Regions from separate parts of the Brevibacterium sp. LS14 genome, predicted to be linked through region 2. Evidence: predicted binding sites of a transcription regulator. Region 2 holds the regulator's gene; each other region holds the start of a gene.

Region 1 (2,245 bases), on a different contig from region 2:
GCGGTCGTCGTCGATGATCGCTCCTGCGGGCATCTGGTCGGTGAACGCCGCAGTGTTGCCGTTGCGGATGGCTCTCGCGAAGGCCTCGATGCGCAGGTAGCACGCTTGAAGTTCGGCTGACGGTCCGGTGAGCGTCAGGCACGCGGTGCCGTCGGGGAAGGTGGTGATGCCGACTCGACGACGCTCATGGGCCGCCTCGGTGCGCTCTTCCTCGGGCTGGACGATCGAGACCTTGAGAGACAGCGACTTCCTGAAGGTCTCGACTGTGATGTCGGCTCGCCGCTCCTCGAGGTAGCAGTCGATGACGGGGAGGCGCTGGAGCTGGAGGTCCTGGCACATGCGGGTCGCGGCGATCGCATGCTCGATGGTGAACTCGCCGGCGAGGCAGCGAGCGTAGAACTTGGGCAGCCCGTGAACGAGGGTCATCGCCGCAGTGACGTGAGCGTAGGTCGCGGGGATCGTCGAGCCGCGGATCGCCGAGAGCTCGGCGATGTCCTCGGCATGGGAGAGGGAATGGACCCACCCGTAGATGGTCTGGGTCTCCCGGAACTTCGGAAACCCAGGGAGGGGTGCCGGGACAGTGAAATCAGACGCCGAGGTGGGGGCGGCTTCGGGATCCCCGGCAGCGGGTGAAGGAGCCGGGTCGGGATCGACCTCGGAGACCCAGTCGGCCTCGGAGCCGTGTGCCCGGGCGTGACGGCGGGCGGTCTCGGTCAGCGATGCGTGCCGGTACGGGGATTCCGGAGAGGGGTTGAGGAGATCGAGGTGAGCGATGACATCGTGGAGGAAGAGGGATGCGGTCGTCTCCCACGCGGCCAGCTGCGCGCGATCGCAGGCGCTGTAGACGGAGAGCGCATCAGCATAAGGGGAGTCAGGATCTATGCGGAGGCGGCGAGGATCGGGAGGCTCGTCATCGGCGGCACCGCAACCGGCCCCTAGGGGGTCCGAAGGATCCTTCATCGCCGTTCACCTGCCTTTCCACGTCAGTGTGGATCGTTACCCTTAGTGTAGACCGCATCACAAATCGTGTCAATACATATTTCGAAACTGATCCGAACGAAAATTTGGTTGAACTCATTATGCTCATCGAAAATCGCAGGCTGACTCTCGTGAGATCGGGCTGCGTTTGGGACCGCGATCGAGGGCTGCGTTCGGGGCCTCGATCGGGGGCTGCGATCGGGCACGCCGGACGTTCGGCCACGCCAGAACCGCTCGGCACGGGCGCACGAGTACGCTCGGCACGCGCGCACGAGAACGCCCTCCCACCTCGGCGAGCGAGGGGAGAGGGCGGTGGAACCGGCCGCAGGGGAGGCGGTCAGTCCTCCTGGTAGGCGTTGTCGATGGTCTCGGGCATGCCGTCGATGACGTCGACCTCTTCGACGCCGTCGTCAGCGAGGGCGTCGACGTCGAGGTCGTCGCCGCTGAGTTCGGCGACCTCGGAGTCGTCGTCGCCGTAGGAGACCATCTCGTCGCCGTCGCGATTGCCCTGCTCTGCGGCGGTGATCGGGTCGGTGTCGAGGTCGCCGTCGAGCGCGGGGGCGTCCTGTTCGTCGTCCCAACCCGCATCGTCGATGAGCGCATCGTCGGCACCTTCGATGCCGGTGCCCTCGGGACCTTCGGCGCCGGGTTCGATGTAGGGCTCGTCCTCTTCTTCGGAGTCGGCTTCGAAGTCGGGATCCTCGGCGTCGGCCTCGGCCGCGTCCGCGGTCTCTTCGAGTCCGTCGAGGTCGACGCCGGTGGGCTCGGCGTTGTCCTCTTCCGTCTCCTCCGCATCGAATTCGTCGTCCTGCGTGAGGAAGTCGGCGTCGTCGGTGGGATTCTCGCTCATGATCGCTCCTTGAATCGGGTCGGTTTCACCTCATTGTCGCACTGTTCCCCGCACGTGCACATGGGTGCTCTCGCCGGTCGCAGCGGTCGGCGCGATGGCAAACCATCGGCAGTGTGGGTTGCCGTTCGCAGCGGCCCGGGCTGCCGTTCGCGGTCGCTCGGCTGACTTTCCCCCGTCCGCGATTGTCTGGGCTGACTCCCACTGTCCGCTGCGGCCTGGGCCGTCGTCCGCGCTGGCTGGGCTGCCGTCCGCGATTGCCCGGGCCGTCGTCCGCGCGGCCTGGGCTGTCGTCCGTGTGAGCCCGGCTCGTCGAACAGCGCAGCCGCATGAGTCCCGCGTTCGTCGGTGCGAAGCCGCACGCGTCGAAATAGAACTCGCGGAGGTGATCGTCGAAGTCGACGTGGAGCCACTCGCAGC
Region 2 (2,245 bases):
CGGGTAGCGGTTGAGTCCGGCCAGATGAGTGTCGACGGCCGTGCGCATCGCCTCGACGACGACGTCCGGAATCGGATAGGCGTTCTCGTTGACGTTGAGCTGGACCGGCACGTCGAGGTGCGGGGCGCCGTAGGGCTCACGCCCGACGAGGTCGGAGCGGACTGGCAGAGACTCGATGTTTCCCACACAGCGATTTTAGCGCTGGGGAACGTCGAGGCTCTGGCCGGGGTGGACGACGGGCGAGGACAGGTGGTTGAGCTCGACGATGTCGGCGACGACGTCACGGGTGTCGCGGTCGAGGCCGAGGTTCGAGGCCACCGTCCACAGCGACTCGCCCTCGCCGACGACGACGGAGTCCGCGGCGACGCCGATGACCTCGTCACCGCCGACCGCCTCGGCGGTGAACGTCTGGGTCGAGAAGAAGAGCGTGCCGCCGACGATCGCGAGGGCGCACACGGCGGTGCGGAGCAGACGCACGGCACGGCGGCCGCGGTTGGTCAGATGCAGTTCCTGATTCATCACAGACATCGCATTTACCTCTTTCTTCGTACTATTCCACCCGCAATGGGTAGAACGTCTGTTCTATTCAACACATCATTCGAACAAATGTCCAGTCCATCTCGAACATTTATGAGACAATGAGGGAGAACCAGCGTTGTTGATCGATCTCGAACAACCATCCCAGGCGGCACTGACACGAGGTCTCTCGAGGCGGTTCAACCGGTGGGAAACGGCGGGATTAGAACGAAGGGGAAAGAGCAATGGTGCAGAGCAAACGAGGCAGAGGCAGGCCGCGCAACGAGGATGTTGCCAGCGAGATCGCCGCGGCCCGCAGCGAAGAGGACGAGGTCGAGATCCCTGACGGTCCGACCGGGGCCGGGGACTTCCGTCTCTCCCCCCGACAGCGGCTCGTCCTCGAGACGATCGAGCGCGCCGTCGTCACCAACGGCTATCCGCCGAGCATGCGCGAGATCGGCGAGGCGGCGGGTCTCGCCTCGCTCTCGAGTGTGGCCCATCAGCTCTCCCAGCTCGAGCGGCTCGGCTACGTCCGCCGCGACCCCAAGCGCCCGCGGGCGATCGAGGTCGTCAATCCCTTCGAGGAGGAGGAGGCCGAGCGCGCGAAGTACGAGGAGCTCGCGAACAACACTGTCCAGGTCCCCGTCGTCGGCCGCATCGCCGCCGGTGGTCCGATCCTCGCCGAGCAGGAGGTCGACGACGTCTTCTCCCTGCCCACGCAGGTCGTCGGCTCCGGTGAGATGTTCCTCCTCAAGGTCGTCGGCGATTCGATGATCGAAGCCGCGATCTGCCACGACGACTGGGTCGTCGTGCGCAAGCAGCACACCGCTGACAACGGGCAGATCGTCGCCGCCCTCCTCGACGGCGAAGCGACGGTGAAGACCCTCAAGCGCAAGGCCGGGCGCCAGTGGCTGCTGCCGCAGAACAAGGACTACGACCCCATCGACGGTACGTACGCCCAGATCATGGGCCTCGTCGTCGCCGTCATCCGCCGGCTCTGAGGTTGGGTTCCTCGCGGGCCTCTGCGGGTGGGCTCGCCCCTCGCCGAGGCGGCTGACCGGAAACGCGAATGCCCACGACCGTTGGTGGTCGTGGGCATTCGGCGTGTCTGGGGCGCCTCGGCGGTCGGGGCAAGGGTGTCTGGGGCGAGTCGGCATGCTCCGGCAGGCGGGTGACGGCTGGCGTGCGTGTCGCCGCAGGCCTCGCGCTCTGCCGACCGGCACCTCGAGCGACAAATCATCCCCGTGCAAGCAGCGGATTTAGCGCTACGGGTGCGGGGTGTGAAACTGTGCGGAGGTTTTGCCGCTAAGGGGAGGTTTTACCGCCGAGGGGAGGTTGTGCCACTGCGGGGATGAATGGCCGCCTCGGGGCTGACACGAACCGCCCCTATATGCCCGTCATGGAGTCGGCAGTCGAATAGCCCTCCGTCCACTCCCCGTCATGGAACAATGCGACCAGGGTGAACACCATGGCGAGACCGCCCAGAACGAAGAGCACGATCGGCCAGACGTTGAGATATGTGGCACCCATGAGCAAGCCGATTCCCCCTCCGGCGAGAAGGACGACACCCGAGAGGAAGCACGGCAGCCAGTATTTCCGATAGGGCTTCTTCTTCCGCTTGCGAGCCATGGCGCGAACTTTACCACCCGGCCCCGCGCCGTCACTTCTTCGCGGCGTCCTCGTCCTTCGTCGCGGCCAGGCGCCCGAGTGCTGTGCGCACGACCGCCGG
Region 3 (2,245 bases), on a different contig from region 2:
ACGAAGGTGAGGAGGATGATCGGTCCCGCGATCGCCTCGTACCTGCGGATCATCTCCATGCCGTAGCTGACGATGATGACCTGGACGATCCAGAGCAGGGTGAAGGAGAACCAGCCGAGGCCGCTGAGTCCGAGGAATTCGACCTCGGCCCATGACTGCAGACCCGGCAGGAACGTGAGCAGCAGGACATTGAGGACGTTCGCGGCGAGGTAGGTCTGGATGCCGAACCATGCGATCGCGACGATTCCGCGCACCGAGGCGGCGAGCTGGGCGCCGTGGATGCCGAAGGCGATGCGGCTCATCACCGGGTAGGGCACCCCGGTCTTGTGTCCCATGATTCCCGAGAGGGTGAGGAGGATGAAGAGGAGGGCGGCGCCGACGAGAAGGGCGACGAGGATCTGCCACGCACCGAGGCCGAGGGCGAAGAGTCCGAGCGCGAAGCCGTAGTTGCCGAGCGAGTGGACGTCGTTCGTCCAGAGGGAGAAGACGCTGTAGGCCGTCCAGCTGCGGCTTTCCTTCTTACAGGGAGCGAGGTCGGCATTGTAGAACCGCGGGCTGATCCGGTGGGCCGCCAGTTGCTCGGGGCTCGGCCCGAGGCGCTCGGGATTCGGCTGGTCGGAGGTCACTGTCGTCGCCATGGGGTACTCGCATCCGAGACGGCACAACACTGGAATACCAAACGAGGATCCACAGGGTCATGGTGATGATTGCTGACCGGTTCAGCGTAACGTGGGTCACAGTTCTTCCGCAATGAAGAAAGAGGCTTTCGTCTTCGAGAAATCAGACCGCAAGCATGGCTCCCGACGGTCCGCACCTGGGCGGATGGCCGTCACGGCGCTCGCGACGAGTCTGGATTTTTGGCATTCCATTTGTCCGAATGGTGAGCGAAGGGCGCAAGGTGGGCGCGCCCGCACCCCCACGGGCGAGCACCCCGGCGGACAGCCCCCTTGACACGGACTCGAACACGTGTTCGAATGCTGGCATGCGGTGGAACGAGCAGGAGAAGGTGGCCGGGCTCTTCGGAGTCAAGGGGCTCGTCCGCAGCGTGCGCACTCCGGAGTTCGCGGGGATGACCTTCCACGAGGTCCTCGCGAAGTCGGCGCTCAACCGGGTGCCGAAGTCGAGCGGGATGCCCTTTTCGTGGACGATCAACCCCTACCGCGGGTGCTCCCACGCGTGCGTCTACTGCTTCGCGCGGAGCACCCACCGCTACCTCGACCTCGACGCGGGTGAGGACTTCGACCGCGAGGTCATCGTCAAGGTCAACGTACCGGAGGTCCTCGCAGCCGAGGTGGCCAAGCCGAAGTGGTCGCGCGAGCTCGTGGCCCTGGGCACGAACACCGACCCCTACCAGCGGGCCGAGGGTCGCTACGGTCTCATGCCCGGCATCATCACGGCCCTGGCCGACCATGCGACGCCCCTCTCCATCCTCACGAAGGGCACCCTGCTCCGGCGAGACCTCCCTCTGCTCGCCCGCGCCGCCGAAGATGTCCCCGTCGAGATCGGCATGTCGATCGCCGTCCACGACGACACCCTGCAGCAGGCCATCGAGCCGGGTACGCCGACGACGACGGCGAGGCTCGCGACCGTGCGTACGGCAGCCGACCTCGGCTTCCGGGTGACGGTCTTCATCATGCCCGTCCTGCCGAAGCTCACCGACTCGCGCGAGCACCTCGATGCGGCCCTGCGGGCGATCAGCGAGGCCGGGGCACACCGGGTCGTCTACGGTGCCCTGCACCTGCGGCCCGGCGCCAGGGAGTGGTTCTTCGAGTGGCTCGGGCGCGAACATCCCGAGCTCCTCCCCCGCTACCGACGGATGTATGCGAACTCGCCGTATGCCTCGAAGGAGTACCGGACGTGGCTGCGCGCACGGATCGATCCGCTCATCGACCGCTACGGCCTGCGCGGGTCGAGGGACGAGGACTACGGCGAGCGCGGGGCGCTCGGCACCAGGGGTGACCGGTCCGCAACCGGGACGTCCTCGATCGCCATCGGCGCGGAAGGCCTCCCGCAGCTTCAGGCCGCCCTCTTCTGAGCCCCGGACTTCCATCCCACCGGCCCCTGACCCCAACCGGCCGCTGACCACACCCGACACCTGAGCGCCGCCGACCGATCGGCGGCGACCGCGCTCACAGCTGTTCGCCCGGGGAATAACGCGCGCTGACCGGTAGTTGAAAGTGTCATGAAAATTGAGATCTGGTCGGACATCGCGTGTCCGTGGTGCTACATCGGCAAGCGACGCTTC

The links. Region 2 encodes LexA, which represses DNA repair genes until DNA is damaged. Its sites were predicted from a motif close to TCGAACANNTGTTCGA; they were not measured.
Region 1: EZE58_RS07470 (HNH endonuclease signature motif containing protein) is a predicted target of LexA. The motif match lies at 1,057-1,072, and genes of this name have one in related genera.
Region 3: EZE58_RS03005 (Rv2578c family radical SAM protein) is a predicted target of LexA. The motif match lies at 959-974, and genes of this name have one in related genera.

What each region holds. Positions count from the first base shown of each region.
Region 1 is NZ_SJXG01000044.1:170,552-172,796, reverse strand. It holds gene EZE58_RS07470 (HNH endonuclease signature motif containing protein) at 1-960, opposite strand, end outside; gene EZE58_RS07465 (hypothetical protein) at 1,316-1,828, opposite strand; gene EZE58_RS07460 (GNAT family N-acetyltransferase) at 1,854-2,245, opposite strand, start outside.
Region 2 is NZ_SJXG01000007.1:186,921-189,165, reverse strand. It holds gene EZE58_RS00900 (histidinol-phosphate transaminase) at 1-186, opposite strand, end outside; gene EZE58_RS00895 (LysM peptidoglycan-binding domain-containing protein) at 196-519, opposite strand; gene lexA (transcriptional repressor LexA) at 762-1,517, shown strand; gene EZE58_RS00885 (hypothetical protein) at 1,903-2,145, opposite strand; gene EZE58_RS00880 (ATP-dependent DNA helicase) at 2,177-2,245, opposite strand, start outside.
Region 3 is NZ_SJXG01000031.1:34,351-36,595, reverse strand. It holds gene EZE58_RS03010 (NCS1 family nucleobase:cation symporter-1) at 1-638, opposite strand, end outside; gene EZE58_RS03005 (Rv2578c family radical SAM protein) at 983-2,035, shown strand; gene EZE58_RS03000 (DsbA family oxidoreductase) at 2,183-2,245, shown strand, end outside.